4 regions of the Streptomyces coeruleofuscus genome follow, and region 2 is predicted to be linked to each of the others. Evidence: riboswitches for the same ligand, from Rfam matches in the RefSeq annotation. Region 2 holds a riboswitch; each other region holds the start of a gene.

Region 1 (4,502 bases), on a different contig from region 2:
ACCCGCGCAGCTGTTCCTGGACCTCCGCCAGTTGCTCCCCGGACAGCAGGCTCGGGGACAGGCCCGGTACCGATGCGGCGGTCAGCCACAGGCGGCACATCCATTCCAGCTGGGCGGTGCGGTCGTAGGCCTGGTCCAGTGTCGTGCCGTGGGTGACGGTGCCGTGGTTCTGGAGGAGGCAGCCGGAGCGGTCGGCGAGGGCGCGGAGCATGTTCTCGGCCAACTCGTCGGTGCCGTACGTGGCATACGGGGCAACCCGGACGGGTCCGCCGAGCGCGGCGGCCATGTAGTGGATCAGCGGCAGCTCGCTCACGAGCGTCGAGACGGCCGTCGCGTGCACGGCGTGGGTGTGGACGACGGCGCGGGCGCCGGTCGTGCGGTAGACCGCGAGGTGCATGGGCAGCTCGCTGGTCGGGACGAGCGTGCCGAGGACCTGCCGGCCGTCGAGGTCGACGCCGGTCACGTCGTCCGGCTTCAGGCGGTCGTAGGGGACGCCCGACGGCGTGACCAGGACCGTGTCCCCGACGCGCACCGAGACGTTCCCGGAGGTGCCGACGACGAGTCCGTCGGAGACGGTCCGGCGGGCCGTCGCGACGAGTTCCTCCCAGGCGCGCGCCTCCTGGGGGCGCACACCCCTCCCCTGCGGCTCCCTCGCATCCTGTCCGCCGCCCCGGAGGTCCCTCGCGTCCCGCCCGTCATCTCGCTGCTCAGCCATGCGGCGATCCTGCCAGGCAGGCCCTCGACATGCCGAGCCTGCCGGGTGATCAGGATCTCTTCGACGGGTCACTCGATCGACTGAAACAGTTCGCGTGCGGGGCCTAGCCCGTGGGGGCGCGGGGAGCCTGACAGCAGGGCGGAACGTTAACCCTCGATTGCGGACACCCCTGCGCCCCTCCCAGTTCATCTTCCGTTCACTCGGGTTACCTACGTTCGTCCAGCCAATGACCTCGAACGATTGCCTGGGTAAATGGAAAGCTTCTCGCTGATCCTCGCGATTGTGGTGGTAACCGCACTCGCGTTCGATTTCACGAACGGTTTCCACGACACCGCGAACGCCATGGCGACGACCATTTCCACGGGTGCCATGAGGCCCAAGGTCGCCGTCGCCATGTCCGCCGTCCTCAACCTGGTCGGCGCCTTCCTGTCGGTGGAAGTCGCCAACACGATCTCCAAGGGGCTCGTCGACGAGTCCGGCATCCGTCCCGAGGTCATCTTCGCCGCCCTGGTCGGCGCGATCCTCTGGAACCTGCTGACCTGGCTGGTCGGCCTGCCGTCGAGTTCCTCGCACGCCCTGATGGGCGGCCTGATCGGCGCCACGATCGCCTCGGCGGGCGTCGGCGCGGTGCACGGTGACGTCCTGGTCACCAAGGTGCTGATCCCGGCGATCGCCGCCCCGCTGGTCGCGGGCATCGCGGCGCTGCTCGCCACGCGGCTGACGTACTCACTCGGCAAGAAGGCCGACGGCAAGGCCTCCGAGAAGGGCTACCGCGCCGGCCAGATCGCCTCCGCGGGCCTGGTCTCCCTGGCCCACGGCACCAACGACGCCCAGAAGACGATGGGTGTCATCACCCTCGCCCTGGTCGCCGGCGGCGCCGTCGCCCCCGACTCCGACCCGCCCATGTGGGTCATCCTGTCGGCGGGTATCGCCATCGCGCTCGGCACGTACCTCGGCGGCTGGCGCATCATCCGCACCATGGGCAAGGGCCTGACCGACCTCCGGCCGCAGCAGGGCTTCGCCGCCCAGACCAGCGCGGCCACGGTCATCCTGGCCTCCTCGCACCTCGGCTTCTCGCTCTCCACGACCCACTCCGTGTCGGGCTCCGTGATGGGCGCGGGCCTCGGCCGCAAGGGCGGCGTCGTCCGCTGGTCGACGGCGACGCGGATGTTCGTCGCGTGGGGTCTGACGCTGCCGGCGGCGGCCCTGGTGGCCGCGCTCGCCGAGTACGTCACGGGCTTCGGCAGCTGGGGTACCGCGGTGGTGGCCGTCTTCCTCGTCGCCTCCAGCGCGGCGATCTGGAAGATCTCGCGGCGTGAGGTCGTCGACCACACCAACGTCAACGACACCGACGAGGCGGAGCCGGCCGGTGTGGTGACCACGGCGATGGCCGCGGTGACGCCGCCGCCGGCCGGCACGGCGACGGAGGACCCGGTGCCGTCGTTCCCGGCCCAGGCCGCCGCCGAGCGGACGCCCTCGACGACCACCACCGTCTGACCCCGCCGACCGGTAACAAGGAAGAGTCTCCGATATGAAGATCGACTGGGCGGCCCTCGGCTCCGTCTTCGGTGTCAGCCTCGTGGTCACCGTGGCCCTGGTGGCCCTGTTCACCCTCGGCATCACCGGCCTGTCCCGCCGCGAACGGGCGGTGGCCCAGGGCGGATCCGCGGGCCTCGCGGTCACCGGCGCGTACGCGTGCTTCGCCGCGTGCGCGGCGGCTGTGGGATACGGGATCTATCTGATCGTGGCCTGACGGCCTGTCCGCACGAGGTTCCCGCCGGGCGGGACAGGACTTCGGTCCTGTCCCGCCCGGTCGTCGTGTGGCAGGGGGCGGTGTGGGCTTCTCCACAGTCTCCCCTCGCAGGTCAACGGCAAGTTGACGGCTGTTCCCGGCCGTGGTGGACTGCCGGGGCCAGTAACGGCGGCAGGAGAGGAAGCCGGTGGAAGTCCGGCGCGGTCCCGCCACTGTCACCGGGGTAGCGATCCCCGGGAGCCAGGAACTCTCACCGCCGGTCTAGTCGAACCAGGGCGTGGACACCCTGAGTGAGGACATATCGCCATGCGCGGCTGCCGATCGAGGTTCAGCACCCCACCCCTGCCCGCTCCTGTGACCGGCTGAGCCCATGGGTGCCGGTCGCGTCTTCGCGTACGGCGCCGCCGCCGGTCTGATCGGTGACCTGCTGCTCGGCGATCCTCGCCGGGGGCATCCGGTCGCCGTGTTCGGGCGGGCCGCGGGCGCCGTGGAACGGGTGTTGTGGCGGGACCACCGGGGGTGGGGCGCGCTGCACACCGTGGTGTGCGCCGGAGGAGCCGTCGCGCTCGGGGGCGTCGCCGCGCGTGCCGCGCGTGACTCCGCCGTCGCCTCCGTCGCGCTGACCGGCGCCGCCACCTGGGCCGTGGTCGGGGGGACTTCGCTCGCACGGGAGGCGCGGGCCATCGGGCGTGCCCTGGAGGCGGGGGACGTCGACGGGGCCCGGGCGCGGCTGCCGCACCTGTGCGGGCGGGATCCGCAGGCGCTCGACGCCGACGGGATCGCCCGGGCCGTGGTCGAGTCCGTCGCCGAGAACACCTCCGACGCGGTCGTGGGGGCGCTCGTGTGGGGGGCCGCCGGCGGTGTGCCGGGGCTCCTCGGCTTCCGGGCCGTCAACACCCTCGACGCCATGGTCGGGCACAAGTCGGCCCGGTACCGGCGCTACGGGTGGGCCTCCGCGCGGCTGGACGATCTCGCGGGCTGGCCGGGGGCCCGGCTGACCGCCGTGCTCGCGACCCTGGCCGGGGACGACCCACGGGGAGCCGTACGAGCCTGGCGGGCCGATGCCGGCAAGCATCCGAGCCCCAACGCCGGGCCCGTCGAAGCCTCGTTCGCGGGGGCGCTCGGGGTGCGGCTGGGCGGCACCTTGTCGTACGGCGGGCGCGTCGAGCACCGGCCCGTGCTCAACGGGGCGGGGCGCGGTGTCGGCACCCGGGACATCGAACGGGCCGTACGGCTGTCCAGGCGTGTCGGCTGGCTCGCGCTCGGCGTCTGTGTCGCCGCGCGCCACATCGTGAAAGGGCGTACGTCATGACGGGCGGTGGGCTTCTCGTCGCCGGTACCACCTCCGACGCGGGCAAGAGCGTCGTGACCGCCGGGATCTGCCGGTGGCTGGTGCGGCAGGGCGTCAAGGTCGCGCCGTTCAAGGCGCAGAACATGTCCCTCAACTCCTTCGTGACGAAGGAAGGCGCCGAGATCGGGCGGGCGCAGGCCATGCAGGCGCAGGCCTGCCGCGTCGAGCCGACCGCGCTGATGAACCCGGTGCTGCTCAAGCCCGGTGGCGAGCGGAGCAGTCAGGTCGTGCTGCTGGGCAAGCCGGTCGGGGAGCTCAGCGCACGCGGGTACCACGGCGGACGGCAGCAGAAGCTGCTCGGGACCGTGCTGGACTGCCTGGAGCAGTTGCGGGGCACGTATGACGCGGTGATCTGTGAGGGGGCGGGCAGTCCCGCCGAGATCAATCTGCGGCGGACCGACATCGTCAACATGGGGATCGCCCGCAACGCCGGGCTCCCCGTGCTCGTCGTCGGCGACATCGACCGGGGCGGTGTCTTCGCCTCGTTCTTCGGGACCGTCGCGCTGCTGTCGCCCGAGGACCAGGAGTGCGTCGCCGGGTTCCTCGTGAACAAGTTCCGGGGGGACGTGTCCCTGCTGGAGCCGGGCCTCGACATGCTCGAGGGGCTCACCGGGCGGCGTACGTACGGCGTTCTGCCCTTCCGGCACGGGCTGGGGATCGACGAGGAGGACGGGCTGCGCGTC
Region 2 (4,502 bases):
ACGAGACGCGGCAGCAGGTCGGACATGGGTGTCGTGAACGCGAACAACAGCACCCCAAGGGAGGCCGCCGAGGTGCGCAGCAGCAACTCCCCGGCCCGGAGCGGCCCGTCGCCCGCCAGGGACACGAAACCCTCCGGCCCGCCGACCTGCACGAGCAGCGTCAACGCTCCGGTCACGCAGAAACCCAACGGCACCCGGTAGGCCCGCCACAGCCTCCGCCAGGGCACGCCCGCCGGACCCACCAGCACCACCAGGGCGGTCAGCAGCACCAGAGCCGCGCCCGGCCAGGGCGGCAGCGAGATGGCCAGGAGGGTCAGCCCCAGCCCGAGCACGGCCTTGTCCACGGGATGGCGGCGGCGCCAGCGGCTGCTGTGCGCCGCCGCGTCGATCGGCAGCACGGGGCTCAGGCCCTTTCGGCCGTGGACTTCTCGGCGGCACCGGCCGCCGGGCTCTCGGAGTCCCGCTCCCGCGCCCGCCGCTCACCCTGCCGCCGGCCCCGGCGCAGGCCGAAGTAGTAGGCGAGGACACCGGCGCCGAGGGCCGCCTGGAGGGAGAACAGCGCCGACTCGATCTCACCGGACGGCGGTTCGTACAGGGGCGAGAACCAGGGCTCGTAGTCCGGCTCGATCTCGGTGATCGCCGTCTCGGCCTCGCCGTCGGAACCCGTGAAGGGCTCCTCCTTGTGGTCGCCGAGACCGAGCGCGAGCGGCAGCACGGCGAGCGCGACCACGACGAGCAGCAGCAGAAGGTTGATCTTCGTGTTCCTGCTCATCGGGCCACCGCCTCGGTCTCGCCGCGGGCCTGCTTGCCGGCGACGAGCACACCCAGCCGGGTCAGTTCGCCCTTGCTGGACTGCACCAGCAGCCGCATCACGAGGACCGTCAGCAGCCCCTCGCTCACCGCGAGCGGGATCTGGGTGACGGCGAAGATGGAGCCGAACTTGCCGAGCGCGCCCAGGAACCCGCTGCCCGGGTCGGGGAACGCGAGCGCCAGCTGCACGCTGGTGACGCAGTAGGTGGACAGGTCGGCGACGAACGCCGCGAAGAACACGGCGACCATCAGCGGCACGCCGTAGCGCCGCAGCAGCCGGTACACCGCGTATCCCGCCCAGGGCCCGACGATCGCCATGGAGAAGACGTTGGCGCCGAGCGTGGTCAGACCGCCGTGCGCGAGCAGCAGTGCCTGGAAGAGCAGGGTGATCGTGCCCAGCACCGCCATGACGGGCGGCCGGAACAGGATGGCTCCCAGGCCCGTACCGGTGGGGTGGGAGCAGCTGCCGGTGACGGACGGCAGTTTCAGGGCGGACAGGACGAACGTGAAGGCGCCGGAGGCGCCGAGGAGCAGGGTGCTCTCGGGGTGCTCGCGCACCTCACGGGTGAGCGACCGGACTCCGTGGACGACGAACGGCGCAGACGCGACACCCCAGGCGGCCGCGTGCGCCGGAGGCAGGAAACCCTCGGCAATGTGCATGGCTCAGCAGACCCTCTCCAGCACCTCGTGGATGGTTGACGCGCCTTGGCCGGTCTCCTGGCTCACGGGTCCCACCGCCCGTACTCCGCCTTCCCGGGTCCGTGAGGACCCAGTGGCTGCCCGCGAGGGCCGGAGCCGGACTTCCCGATCACAGTGGCGAGGGCCGCACCGGCATCACACCGGATTTCCCGTTCACCAAGGCGTGGTGACAGTAATGCCGAGATAAGGGCCATGACAAGCCAGCCGAGGGGGCGCGCGAGGGGGCGCGTGAAGGGGCGACCGCTCGCACACCGGCGCAGGAGGGCTCAGTCGTCGCCCTCGTCGTCATCGTCCTCCCCGTTCTCCCAGGACCCCGGAGGCTGTTCCTGGTTGGGCTTGTCCGCCTTCTCCGGCGGGTCGCTGCTCGCCTCCGGCGTCGGGCTCGCGGGGGCGGGCGTCGGTTCGGCGGGGGCCCGGGTATCGGGTGCCGCGGGGGAGGGGGTGACATCGGCCACTGTGCCGGCGGTGGGAGTCGTGGCGGTCGCGGGCGCGGACGCGAGGGGGTCGGCGGAGTCGGGGGACGAGGAGGCGGCCGGGCTGCTCGCGGACGGGGACGCGTCGGGTTCCGTGCCCTGCGTCGCGGTCTTGTCGGGCGAGAACCACATCATGCCGGCGAGCATCGCGGCGAGGAACAGCGCCGCCGCGGCCACCGTCGCGGCCAGTCTCCGGTGGTTGCCGAGGCCGTTGCGGGGTGCGGAGCGACGTGAACGCCCGCCCGGTGCCGTGCGAGAACCCGTGGGCAGCGCGTACGTGGCCGGGGCGCCGGTGTCGCCCGCCGCGTACGGTCCCGGCCCGGACGAGGGCGCAGGGGACGCCGCGTACGGTCCCGGCCCGGAGGACGGCACCGGGGACGCCGCCTCCGGCAGCGGCTCGGGCCGCCCCTGCCAGGCGCCGCCGGCGAACCACTCGGCGGCCTGCTGCGCCGTGGGCCGGTCATCGGGCTGCTTGGCGAGCAGGGCGAGGAGGTAGCTCTCGAAGGCCGGAGGCAGACCGGTGACACCGAGCTCGCGGGGCGGTACGGGGGCGTTGTCGAGATGCTGGTGGAGGAGTGCGACGGCGGTGTCGGCCTGGAACGGCGGGCGGCCGCTGAGGAGCTGGTAGAGCACGCACCCCAGGGAGTACATGTCGGAGGCGGGACCCGCCGGTTGGCCCAGGGCGCGTTCGGGCGCGAGGTAGAGGCCGGTGCCGACGATCTGACCGGTGGCGGTGAGCGCGGCGCCCGGGTCGTCGAGGAAGCGCGCGATGCCGAAGTCGCCGATCTTCAGCGTGCCGCCCGCGTCCAGCAGGAGGTTGGCGGGTTTGACGTCCCGGTGCACGATGCCCTGCTGGTGCGCGGCGGCGAGGCCGGCGGCGGCCTGCGCGGCGAGTCCCGCCACCCGCTCGGCCGGGAGCGCGCCGGAGACGGACAGCACCCGGGCGAGGCTGTCGCCCTCGACCAGCTCCATCACCAGGTACAGCCGGTTGTCGTACTCGCCGAAGTCCAGGACCCCGACCACGTTGGGGTGATTGAGACGCCCGGCCGTCTGGGCCTCCAGGCGGAACCGGGACGCCGCCGTGGCGTCGGTGTCCTGAGGCAGCAGCAGCTTGACGGCCACCGCTCTGGCGAGCGTCTCGTCGTACGCACGCCAGACCTCTCCCATTCCGCCGCGCCCGATCTCAACGTCCAGCCGGTAGCGGCCCGCTAGCAGCACTCGTCCTCGTCCTCTGCTCATGGGAAGGTCCTCGCCGCAGGCCGTAACTCCCCGCGTCGGAGCGGAGGTTGGTGGGGGGTACCGCAGCCGACCCAGGATACTGGCGCCGCGTGACCACCGTTCCCCGCCGCGGTGGCGTGGGACGGCACGGTCCCGGAAACCGGGGAGCGGAGGAGCCGCCCGCCGGGGTGATCGTGCGGCGCGCGTGGTTGCCGGGCTTCTTCCCCGTGCCTTCGGGCGCGGGCCGGACCGTCGCTGTCCCTTCCCCGCGCCTCCCCGCGCCTCCGCGCGCCGTCAGGCCGTCGCGCCCGCCCCCCGCGCCCGCTCCTTGCGGCGCGGCAGCAGTGTCACCGCCAGGGCGGGTACGGCCGCGAGGACCAGCCAGGGCACGGCGGCCGGGAGGCCGGTGTCGAGCAGGGAGCCGGTGGCCGCGCTGCCGACGAGGACGATCAGGCCGGAGACGGACGAGAGCGCACCCATGTAGAGACCGATCCGGCCCTCCTCGGCGAGGTCGGGCACCCAGGCGCGGGCGGCGGGCACGACCAGCATCTGCCCCACGGTGAGCAGCACGACGAAACCCGCGGCCGGCAGCAGCCCGGCGGCACCCGTCCAGCCCGCGGGACGCGCCGCGGCCACCACCGCGAAACCGGACGCGATCAGCAGCAGCCCGGCGGTCATGGAGCGGCGCAGGTCGAGCCGGTCGCCCGCCCAGCGAGTCAGGGGCAGCTGAGCGAACACCACCAGGACCGAGGACAGGGCGAACAGCCAGGACAGCGGCGCCTGGGAGCCCGTCGCGCGCTGCACCTCGTCCGGAAGGGCCAGATACAGCTGGTTGTAGGCCAGCAGGTACGTGCCGTACGCACAGCACAGCGCCAGGAAGCGGCGGTTGCGCAGCAGCAGGCGCGCTCCGCCCCGCTGCCGGACGCGGACCCTGCCGGGGATGTGCTGCGGCATCAGCCACAGGTGCCCGGCGAGGACGAGCACGAACACCGCGGCACCGGCGAGGCATGCGGTGCGGAAGTCGACGGCGAGCAGCAGCGCGCCGAGCAGCGGTCCGACGAAGGCCCCGGCCTGGCCCGCCACGCTGAACAGGGCCAGGAGACGGGTGCGTGAGCCGTGCCCTTCCTCCTCCCAGACCACCGCCTGGCGGGCCACCTCGGACTCCACGGCGGGGGAGAACAGGGCGGCGGCGAAGCCGATCACCAGCACGGCGCCGATCACGGTCCAGCTCGCCTCCGCGAACCCGAGCCACGCGAACCCGGCGATCCGCAGTACGCAGCCCGCCAGCACGACCGGGCGTAC
Region 3 (4,502 bases), on a different contig from region 2:
GGCGGAGTTCGACACCTCGCGCACGACCGTGCGCCAGGCGCTCCAGGAGCTGGTCGTCGAGGGCCGGCTGGAGCGCATCCAGGGCAAGGGCACTTTCGTCGCCAAACCGAAGGTCTCGCAGGCGCTGCAACTGACCTCCTACACCGAGGACATGCGCGCCCAGGGCCTCGAACCCACCTCGCAGCTCCTGGACATCGGCTACATCACCGCCGACGACCGCCTCGCCGGGCTGCTCGACATCACGGCCGGCGGGCGGGTGCTGCGCATCGAGCGGCTGCGCATGGCAAACGGCGAGCCGATGGCCATCGAGACCACCCACCTGAGCGCGAAGCGCTTCCCGGCCCTGCGCCGGTCCCTGGTGAAGTACACGTCCCTCTACACCGCGCTCGCGGAGGTCTACGACGTCCATCTCGCGGAGGCCGAGGAGACCATCGAGACCTCGCTGGCCACCCCGCGCGAGGCCGGCCTGCTCGGCACGGACGTCGGCCTGCCGATGCTGATGCTCTCCCGTCACTCACTGGACCGGGACGGACAGCCGGTGGAGTGGGTGCGGTCGGTGTACCGCGGAGACCGGTACAAGTTCGTGGCGCGTCTGAAGCGGCCTCAGGAGTAAGGCGCTCGGGGTGGTGCGACCGCTGCTGAGCTCGGTTTCTTTTGGGTACCGCATTGCGGACGAGGGGTTCCGTTCCCGCCGCACCCTGACCTAGATTGCCTGCGCATTGCACAGGTGATCACTGAGGGGACGGAGCCGCCTGATGTCGCAAGCCCCAGAAGCCGGCAGAGGGGCGACGGTGACGCCGATGCGCGTCGTCATCGCTCTCTGCCTGATAGCGCCCTTCGTGGCCATGTTGTGGGTCGGCTCGTACGCCAAGACCGACCCGGCCTTCATCGGGATCCCGTTCTTCTACTGGTACCAGATGGCATGGGTCCTGATCTCCACCGTGCTGACGATGATCGCCTACACGTTGTGGCAGCGTGACCAGCGCGCCCGTTCTGCCGCGAAGGGCGGTGCGTCGGAGTGAAGGACGGCGTGAACGGCGTCGCACTCGCCGTCTTCATCTTCTTCTTCCTGCTCGTCACGGTCATGGGCTTCCTCGCCGCGCGCTGGCGCAAGGCCGAGAACGAGCACAGCCTCGACGAATGGGGCCTGGGCGGCCGGTCGTTCGGCACCTGGGTCACCTGGTTCCTGCTCGGCGGCGACCTGTACACGGCGTACACCTTCGTCGCCGTCCCCGCGGCGATCTACGCGGCGGGAGCGGCCGGCTTCTTCGCCGTGCCGTACACCATCCTGGTGTACCCGCTGATCTTCACGTTCCTCCCCCGCCTGTGGTCGGTCTCGCACAAGCACGGGTACGTGACGACGTCCGACTTCGTGCGCGGCCGATTCGGCTCCAAGGGCCTCTCGCTGGCCGTGGCCCTCACCGGCATCCTCGCGACGATGCCGTACATCGCGCTCCAACTGGTCGGCATCCAGGCCGTGCTGGACGTGATGGGCGTCGGCGGCGGCGAGAACACCAACTGGTTCATCAAGGACCTGCCGCTGCTGATCGCCTTCGGTGTGCTGGCGGCGTACACGTACTCCTCGGGTCTGCGGGCGCCGGCGCTGATCGCGTTCGTGAAGGACACCCTGATCTACATCGTCATCGCGGTGGCGATCATCTACATCCCGATCAAGCTGGGCGGCTTCGACGAGATCTTCGCCAAGGCCGGCGAGGCGTACGGTCAGACCAACCCGGCGACGGGCGCGCCGCGCGGTGCGCTGGTGCCGCCGGAGGCGGGGCAGTGGACGTACGCCACGCTGGCGCTGGGCTCCGCGCTCGCGCTCTTCATGTATCCGCACTCGATCACGGCGACGCTGTCCTCGAAGAGCCGTGAGGTGATCCGCCGCAACACCACGATCCTGCCGCTGTACTCGCTGATGCTGGGCCTGCTCGCGCTGCTCGGCTTCATGGCGATCGCGGCCGGGATCAAGGTGCAGAACGGTCAGCTGGCGATCCCGCAGCTGTTCGAGACCATGTTCCCGGACTGGTTCGCGGGCGTGGCCTTCGCGGCGATCGGCATCGGCGCCCTGGTCCCGGCGGCCATCATGTCCATCGCGGCCGCGAACCTCTTCACCCGCAACATCTACAAGGACTTCATCAAGCCCGACGCCACGCCCGCCCAGGAGACCAAGGTCTCCAAGCTGGTCTCCCTGCTGGTGAAGGTGGGCGCGCTGGCCTTCGTCCTCACCATGGACAAGACGGTCGCCATCAACTTCCAGCTCCTCGGCGGCATCTGGATCCTCCAGACCTTCCCGGCCCTGGTCGGCGGCCTGTTCACCCGCTGGTTCCACCGCTGGGCGCTGCTCGCGGGCTGGGCGGTCGGCATGGTCTACGGCACGGTCGCGGCGTACGGCGTCGCCTCCCCGACCCAGAAGCACTTCGGCGGCTCGTCGAAGGAGATCCCGGGCATCGGCGAGATCGGCTACATCGGCCTCACGGCGTTCGTCCTGAACGTCGTCGTCACCGTCGTCCTGACCTTCGTCCTCAAGGCGCTGAAGGCCCCCGAGGGCATCGACGAGACCAAGCCGGAGGACTACACGGCGGACGCGGGCGACCCCGGCGTCCAGGTGGAGCTTCCGCCTGCCACGGCAGGGACCAGTCACTGAGCGACCAGGACCAGCCACCGTACAACCCGCAGCGGGCCGCCGTGAGAAGGACCACGACGGCCCGCTGTCGTGCGCACGCACCGTGGACACAGCGATCCGGGTCACTCTCCTCACCTACGAGTTGACGCTGCGAAACCATCGCGACACTACATCTAGGGGTGCTTTCTCCACCCGGCACAAGATGTATGCTCATGCTCGCTGTCGCCGCAGGGGAATCCGGTGCGAATCCGGAACTGTCCCGCAACGGTGTACTTGTGCGTGTTCGCGCACAGGCTTCAGTCCGAGGACCTGCCGACAGCGCACCCGGCCGTCCGGCCGGTGTGCCTGACGTCCGGGCCTCGTGGAATGGGCCGGTGGACGCGACGCCGCGTGCGCTCGCGTGCTGCCCCCTGCCCTGCGAGGCCCCCGTGCCGAGCGAGGGAGAGCCCCACGTGACCATCGCGCCAGCCGATCCGGTCTCAGCCGCCGAAGAAGAGCAAGACGGTCCTGGTGCCGCGCTGCTGCGGACCCTGACCGAGCTGACCGCCGACCTCCCCGACGCAGACCCCGGCCGGGTCGCCGCCGCCGCGCTGCGCGGCCGGTCCGCGCGGGCCGACGAGTCGGAGTTGCGCGAGCTGGCGACGGAGGCGGCCGCCGGCCTCATCTCCGAGGACCCCGCCTACTCCCGGCTGGCCGCGCGCCTGCTGACGATCGGGATCCGCGCCGAGGCCGCCTCACAGGGCGTCACCTGCTTCACCGAGTCCGTCGCGGTGGGGCACCGGGAGGGCCTCATCGCCGACCGGACCGCCGAGTTCGTGCGCGTCCACGCCGCCCGCCTCGACGCCCTGGTCGACACGGCCGCCGACGACCGCTTCGGCTACTTCGGCCTGCGCACGCTGCACAGCCGCTATCTGCTCCGGCACCCGATCACCCGCAAGGTGATCGAGACGCCCCAGCACTTCATGCTGCGCGTCGCCGCCGGTCTCGCCGAGGACGACACCCGCCGCTCCGCCGACGAAGTCGCCGCGCTCTATGGGCTGATGAGCCGGCTCGACTACCTCCCCTCCTCCCCCACCCTCTTCAACTCCGGCACGCGGCACCCCCAGATGTCGTCCTGCTACCTGCTCGACTCCCCCAAGGACGAGCTGGACTCGATCTACGACCGGTACCACCAGGTGGCGCGGCTGTCGAAGCACGCCGGCGGCATCGGCATCGCGTACTCCCGCATCCGTGCGCGCGGTTCGCTGATCCGCGGCACCAACGGCCACTCCAACGGCATCGTGCCGTTCCTGAAGACCCTCGACGCCTCGGTCGCCGCCGTGAACCAGGGCGGCCGCCGCAAGGGCGCCGCCGCGGTCTACCTGGAGACCTGGCACTCCGACATCGAGGAGTTCCTGGAGCTGCGCGACAACACCGGCGAGGACGCCCGCCGTACGCACAACCTGAACCTCGCGCACTGGGTGCCCGACGAGTTCATGCGGCGCGTGAACGCCGACGCGCAGTGGTCGCTGTTCTCCCCCTCGGACGTGCCCGAGCTGGTCGACCTGTGGGGCGAGGAGTTCGACGCCGCGTACCGGGCGGCCGAGGCGAAGGGTCTCGCGAAGAAGACCCTTCCGGCCCGGGAGCTGTACGGCCGCATGATGCGCACCCTCGCGCAGACCGGCAACGGCTGGATGACCTTCAAGGACGCCGCCAACCGCACCGCCAACCAGACCGCCGAGCCGGGCCACGTCGTCCACTCCTCCAACCTCTGCACGGAGATCCTGGAGGTCACCAGCGACGGGGAGACGGCGGTCTGCAACCTGGGGTCGGTCAACCTCGGCGCGCTCGTCGACCAGGCCGGCGGGGACATCGACTGGGAGCGGCTGGACGAGAC
Region 4 (4,502 bases), on a different contig from region 2:
GCAGGTCACGGGCCGGGTCGCGGCTCTCGCCCGCGAGCTGGATCGCCTGCTCGAAGCCCAGCAGGGCGAAGATGATGCCGCTGGAACTCACGGCGCTCAGCACGCCGTGGGCGCCGAACGGCGCGAAGCCGTGCTCGGTGAAGTTGCCCGGGTGGAAGTTTCCGGCCGCGATGATGAAGATCGCGGCCAGCGGCACGGCCACCTTCCACCAGGTGGCGGCGCTGTTGGTGTGCGCCAGGATCCGCACGCCGAGGAAGTTGACGACGACGAACACGGCCATGAGGACCACGGCGACGACGAACCCGCTCGTCGTCAGCGTCCCGTCCCCGGCGTGCTGGAAGCCCTGCGCCCAGTGCCAGTGCCCGGCGTAGCCGATCATGGCCTCGACCTCGATCGGGGCCACGGTCGCCGCCTGGAGCCAGGAGAACCAGCCGAAGGACATGCCGGCGAGACCGCCGAACGCGTAGTGCGGATAGCGCGCCGTGCCGCCCGCGACCGGGAACATGCCGCCGAGTTCCGCGTGCACCAGTGCCAGCAGCACGATCGCGACCGCGCCGATCAGCCAGGACAGGATCGCCGCGGGGCCGGCCGCCACGACTGCCTTCTCGGCACCGTACAACCAGCCGGAGCCGATGATGGAGCCGACCGACGCCCACATGAGGCCGATCAGTCCTACGTCCCGGCGGAGGCCGTCTCTTACCATGAATTCAGGGGCCTCTCATAAATGAACTCGAGGAGTTCGGCGAGCAAGAGGCCTCAGATTAGGAATCGAATATCCAGCGGTAGAAGACGAGTTGTGCAGCCTTGACCGGGCGCGGGTGTTTCCTGGAAATCGCTTCAGGAATTCTGTACGCGGCGATGAGGAAGTCGTGGGATCTCGATCGCCGGGCAGCGGTCCATCACCATCTCCAGTCCCGCGGCGCGGGTCCGGTCGTACGCCGCCTCGTCGATGACGCCGAGCTGGAACCAGACCGCCTTCGCGCCCTTGGCGACCGCCTCGTCCGCGACCGCTCCGGCGAGATCGCTGTTCACGAACACGTCCACGACGTCCACGTCGAAGGGGATGTCCGCCAGACTGGCGTACCCCTGCTCGCCGTGCACCGTCTCCGCCTTCGGATGCACGGGCACGACGCGCTTGCCGTAGCGCTGGAGCACGGCGGCGACGCCGTACGCCGCGCGCTGCTCGTTCGACGACAGGCCCACCACGGCCCAGGTGTCGCCGAGCTCGGTGAGGATCCTGCGGACCGTTGCCTCGTCGCCGTACACCGGCGGCCTCCTCGAAAGTCACGGAAGAACTGCTGTCGAACTGCTGCCTCTACAACGGCGCGGGGTGCGCGGTGATTCCCCGGCGCCCTCCGTGATAGCTTGCCGGGGCCAGTCGAACCCATGTACGTGGGTCAGGGAATCCGGTGCGAATCCGGAACTGACGCGCAGCGGTGAGGGGGACGGGCGGGGCCTCGGCCACTGGACGGCGTGTGTGACGTCCGGGAAGGCGCCCCGTACCGGACGAACCCGAGTCCGAAGACCTGCTGGCGGCCCTCGCGGCGGTCCGCGGCGGGGGAGCACCGTACGACCGGGCTCCGCGATCGAGCCCTCGACGACTGAGGACTGGTTCCCGTGCCCCTCGCCCGACCCGCTCGTGCCGCCGTCCTGCTCGCGGCCGGCTCCCTGCTCCTGGCCGGCTGCGGCGACTCCAAGGCCACCGCCACGAAGGCCGCCGTCACCCTCGGCAACTGCGGCCACGAGGTGCGCGTCGAGGCCGCGCCGCAGCACGCCGTCTCCCTCAACCAGGGCACCACCGAGATCCTGCTCTCCCTCGGCCTCGCCGACCGCCTCGCGGGCACGGCCACCTGGACCGACCCCGTGATGAAGGGGCTGGCGAAGGCCAACGCGAAGGTGCCGCGCATCTCCGACAACAACCCGTCCTTCGAGCGGGTCCTGGACGCCGACCCCGACTTCGTCGCCGCCTCCTTCGTCTCCACCCTCGGCAAGGGCGGCGTCGCCACCCGCGAGCAGTTCGAGAAGCTCGGCGTGCCCACGTACGTCTCCCCGTCGGACTGCGCCGGCAAGGACAACTCCGGGGGCGGCGACGGCGCGCGCGCCAAGGCGCTGGGCATCGACACCGTCTACGGCGAAGTACGCGACCTGGCCACCGTGTTCGGCGTGCAGGATCGGGGCGACGAGCTCGTGGCCTCCCTCCAGCGGCGCATGGCCAAGGCCACGCGGGGCGTCGACGCCTCCGACGTCACCCTCCTGTACTGGTTCGCCAACTCCGAGTCGCCCTACATGGCGGGCTGTTGCGGAGCGCCCGGCATCATCACGCGGGCCCTCGGCGCGAAGAACGTCTTCGACGACACGCACGAGGAGTGGCCGCAGATCAACTGGGAGACGGTCGCCGAACGCGACCCCGACGTCCTGGTCATCGGCGACCTCACCCGCAAGTCGCAGACCGCCGAGTCGGCCGCGAAGAAGATCGCCTTCCTGGAGTCCAACCCGGCCACCAGGAACATGGACGCGGTCAAGCACAGGCGGTACGTGCTGCTCAGCGGGCAGGCCATGAACCCGACCATCCGCACGGTCGAGGGAGTGGAGAAGGTCGCCGCCGGACTGCGCGAGTTCGGGCTCGTGAAGTGACGGTCCGCGGACCCGCGCTCGGTGTCGCGGGCGCCTTGCTGCTGGTGGTCTCCCTGGCCCTGGCGATCACCGTCGGCCCGGCCGACATCCGGGTCGCGGACGTCTGGTCCGTCGTCGCGGCCCACCTGGGTCTCGGCAGCTCGGACCTGACGCCGATCCGCGACGGGATCGTCTGGCAGCTGCGACTGCCGCGCACCCTGCTCGCGGCCGTGTGCGGGGCCGGACTGGCCGTGTGCGGGGCGGTGATGCAGTCGCTGCTGCGCAATCCGCTCGCCGACCCGTTCGTGCTCGGGGTTTCCTCCGGCGCCTCCACCGGCGCTGTCCTGGTCGTCGTCCTGGGCGTGGGCGGCGGTGCCGTCTCGGTGTCCGCGGGCGCGTTCCTCGGCGCCCTGGTCTCCTTCGCGCTGGTGCTGCTGCTCAGCCACACCCTCGGCGGCACCACCGACCGGGTCGTCCTCGCGGGCGTCGCCGCCATGCAGCTCTTCTCCGCGCTCACCTCCTTCATCGTGATGACCGCCGCCGACGCCGAGACGACCCGGGGCGTGCTGTTCTGGCTCCTCGGCTCGCTCGGCGGCGCGGGCTGGACCGATGTGTGGCTGTGCCTGGCCGTCCTGGCCGTGACGCTGGTGGTGTGCCTGTCCTTCGCCCGTACCCTCGACGCCTTCTCCTTCGGGCAGGACGCGGCGGCCGCCCTCGGGGTGTCGGTGGCCCGCACCCGCCTGGTGCTGCTGTGCGTCACGGCCCTGCTCACGGCCGCGCTGGTCAGTTCGGCCGGGGCGATCGGCTTCGTCGGGCTGGTCCTGCCGCACGCCGCGCGGGCCCTGGCCGGTCCCGGTCACGTCCGGCTGCTTCCGGTCACCGCACTCGCCGGTGCGGTGTTCCTGGTGTGGGTGGACACGCTCGCCCGTACGGTCCTGGATCCGCAGGAGGTGCCGGTGGGAGTCGTGACGTCGCTGATCGGGGTGCCGGCGTTCGTGGCGGTGCTGTACCGGACACGGAGGGGGCGGTGAGCGGGGAGGCGGCGGTGAGCGGTGCCGGGCTGCGGGCCGAGCGGGTCGGCCGCCGGGCCGGCGGCCGCCTCGTCCTCGACGGGGTCGTCCTCGCGCCGGAGACCGGCTCCACCGTCGGCGTCCTCGGCCCCAACGGCTCCGGCAAGTCCACGCTGCTGCGGCTGCTGGCCGGGTTGCTCACACCGACCGCCGGAGTCGTCACCCTCGACGGCACTCCACTGGGCGACCTGCCCCGGCGTACGGTCGCCCGCCGCCTCGCCGTGGTCGAGCAGCAGGCCGACACACAGGTCGAATTGACGGTCGCCGACGTCGTACGGCTGGGCCGCGTGCCGCACCGCCGGGCCTGGACGCCGGCGTCGCCGGACGACGAGCGCGCGGTGCGCGGCGCCCTGGAGCGCACCGGCCTCGCCGACCGCGCCGACCAGCCCTGGCACACCCTCTCGGGCGGCGAACGCCAACGGGTGCAGATCGCCCGCGCGCTCGCCCAGGAACCCCGCGAACTCCTCCTGGACGAGCCGACGAACCACCTCGACATCCACCACCAGCTCGACCTGCTCGCCCTGGTCACCGGCCTGCCGGTCACCACCGTCGTCGCCCTGCACGACCTCAACCTCGCGGCGATGTACTGCGACCAGGTCGTCGTCCTGAGCGCGGGGCGGGTCGTGGCGGGTGGCGCTCCGGGTGATGTCCTGACGGAGGACCTCATCGCCGAGGTGTACGGGGTGCGGGCCGCCGTCAGCTGTGAAGGCCCCGAGCGGCGGCCCCATGTGCGGTTCCTGGGGACGCTGGGCTGAGCGGGCCGTGGGCATTCGCGCCACGGGGCCTGACCGACCGGTGTCTCGTTGATGGACGGTCTCC

What was found. A riboswitch is a leader RNA that binds a small molecule or an ion and turns the genes downstream of it on or off. The one in region 2 is predicted to bind cobalamin.
Region 1: linked by a shared signal. The riboswitch ahead of ABFX81_RS28210 (cobalamin biosynthesis protein) and the one ahead of ABFX81_RS06335 (energy-coupling factor ABC transporter permease) in region 2 are both predicted to bind cobalamin.
Region 3: linked by a shared signal. The riboswitch ahead of ABFX81_RS18455 (ribonucleoside-diphosphate reductase subunit alpha) and the one ahead of ABFX81_RS06335 (energy-coupling factor ABC transporter permease) in region 2 are both predicted to bind cobalamin.
Region 4: linked by a shared signal. The riboswitch ahead of ABFX81_RS23015 (ABC transporter substrate-binding protein) and the one ahead of ABFX81_RS06335 (energy-coupling factor ABC transporter permease) in region 2 are both predicted to bind cobalamin.

Annotation. Positions count from the first base shown of each region.
Region 1 covers NZ_BAAASE010000007.1:421,823-426,324, reverse strand. The annotation lists gene ABFX81_RS28225 (class II aldolase/adducin family protein) at 1-715, opposite strand, end outside; gene ABFX81_RS28220 (inorganic phosphate transporter) at 968-2,212, shown strand; gene ABFX81_RS28215 (hypothetical protein) at 2,247-2,468, shown strand; cobalamin riboswitch at 2,598-2,737, shown strand; gene ABFX81_RS28210 (cobalamin biosynthesis protein) at 2,839-3,780, shown strand; gene ABFX81_RS28205 (cobyric acid synthase) at 3,777-4,502, shown strand, end outside.
Region 2 covers NZ_BAAASE010000001.1:1,448,948-1,453,449, forward strand. The annotation lists gene cbiQ (cobalt ECF transporter T component CbiQ) at 1-398, opposite strand, end outside; gene ABFX81_RS06330 (energy-coupling factor ABC transporter substrate-binding protein) at 404-772, opposite strand; gene ABFX81_RS06335 (energy-coupling factor ABC transporter permease) at 769-1,470, opposite strand; cobalamin riboswitch at 1,501-1,685, opposite strand; gene ABFX81_RS06340 (serine/threonine-protein kinase) at 1,776-3,221, opposite strand; gene ABFX81_RS06345 (MDR family MFS transporter) at 3,495-4,502, opposite strand, start outside.
Region 3 covers NZ_BAAASE010000004.1:681,967-686,468, reverse strand. The annotation lists gene ABFX81_RS18470 (GntR family transcriptional regulator) at 1-613, shown strand, start outside; gene ABFX81_RS18465 (DUF3311 domain-containing protein) at 756-1,022, shown strand; gene mctP (monocarboxylate uptake permease MctP) at 1,019-2,647, shown strand; cobalamin riboswitch at 2,833-2,957, shown strand; gene ABFX81_RS18455 (ribonucleoside-diphosphate reductase subunit alpha) at 3,079-4,502, shown strand, end outside.
Region 4 covers NZ_BAAASE010000005.1:790,907-795,408, reverse strand. The annotation lists gene ABFX81_RS23025 (amino acid permease) at 1-703, opposite strand, end outside; gene ABFX81_RS23020 (CoA-binding protein) at 838-1,266, opposite strand; cobalamin riboswitch at 1,374-1,534, shown strand; gene ABFX81_RS23015 (ABC transporter substrate-binding protein) at 1,618-2,634, shown strand; gene ABFX81_RS23010 (iron chelate uptake ABC transporter family permease subunit) at 2,631-3,644, shown strand; gene ABFX81_RS23005 (ABC transporter ATP-binding protein) at 3,659-4,438, shown strand.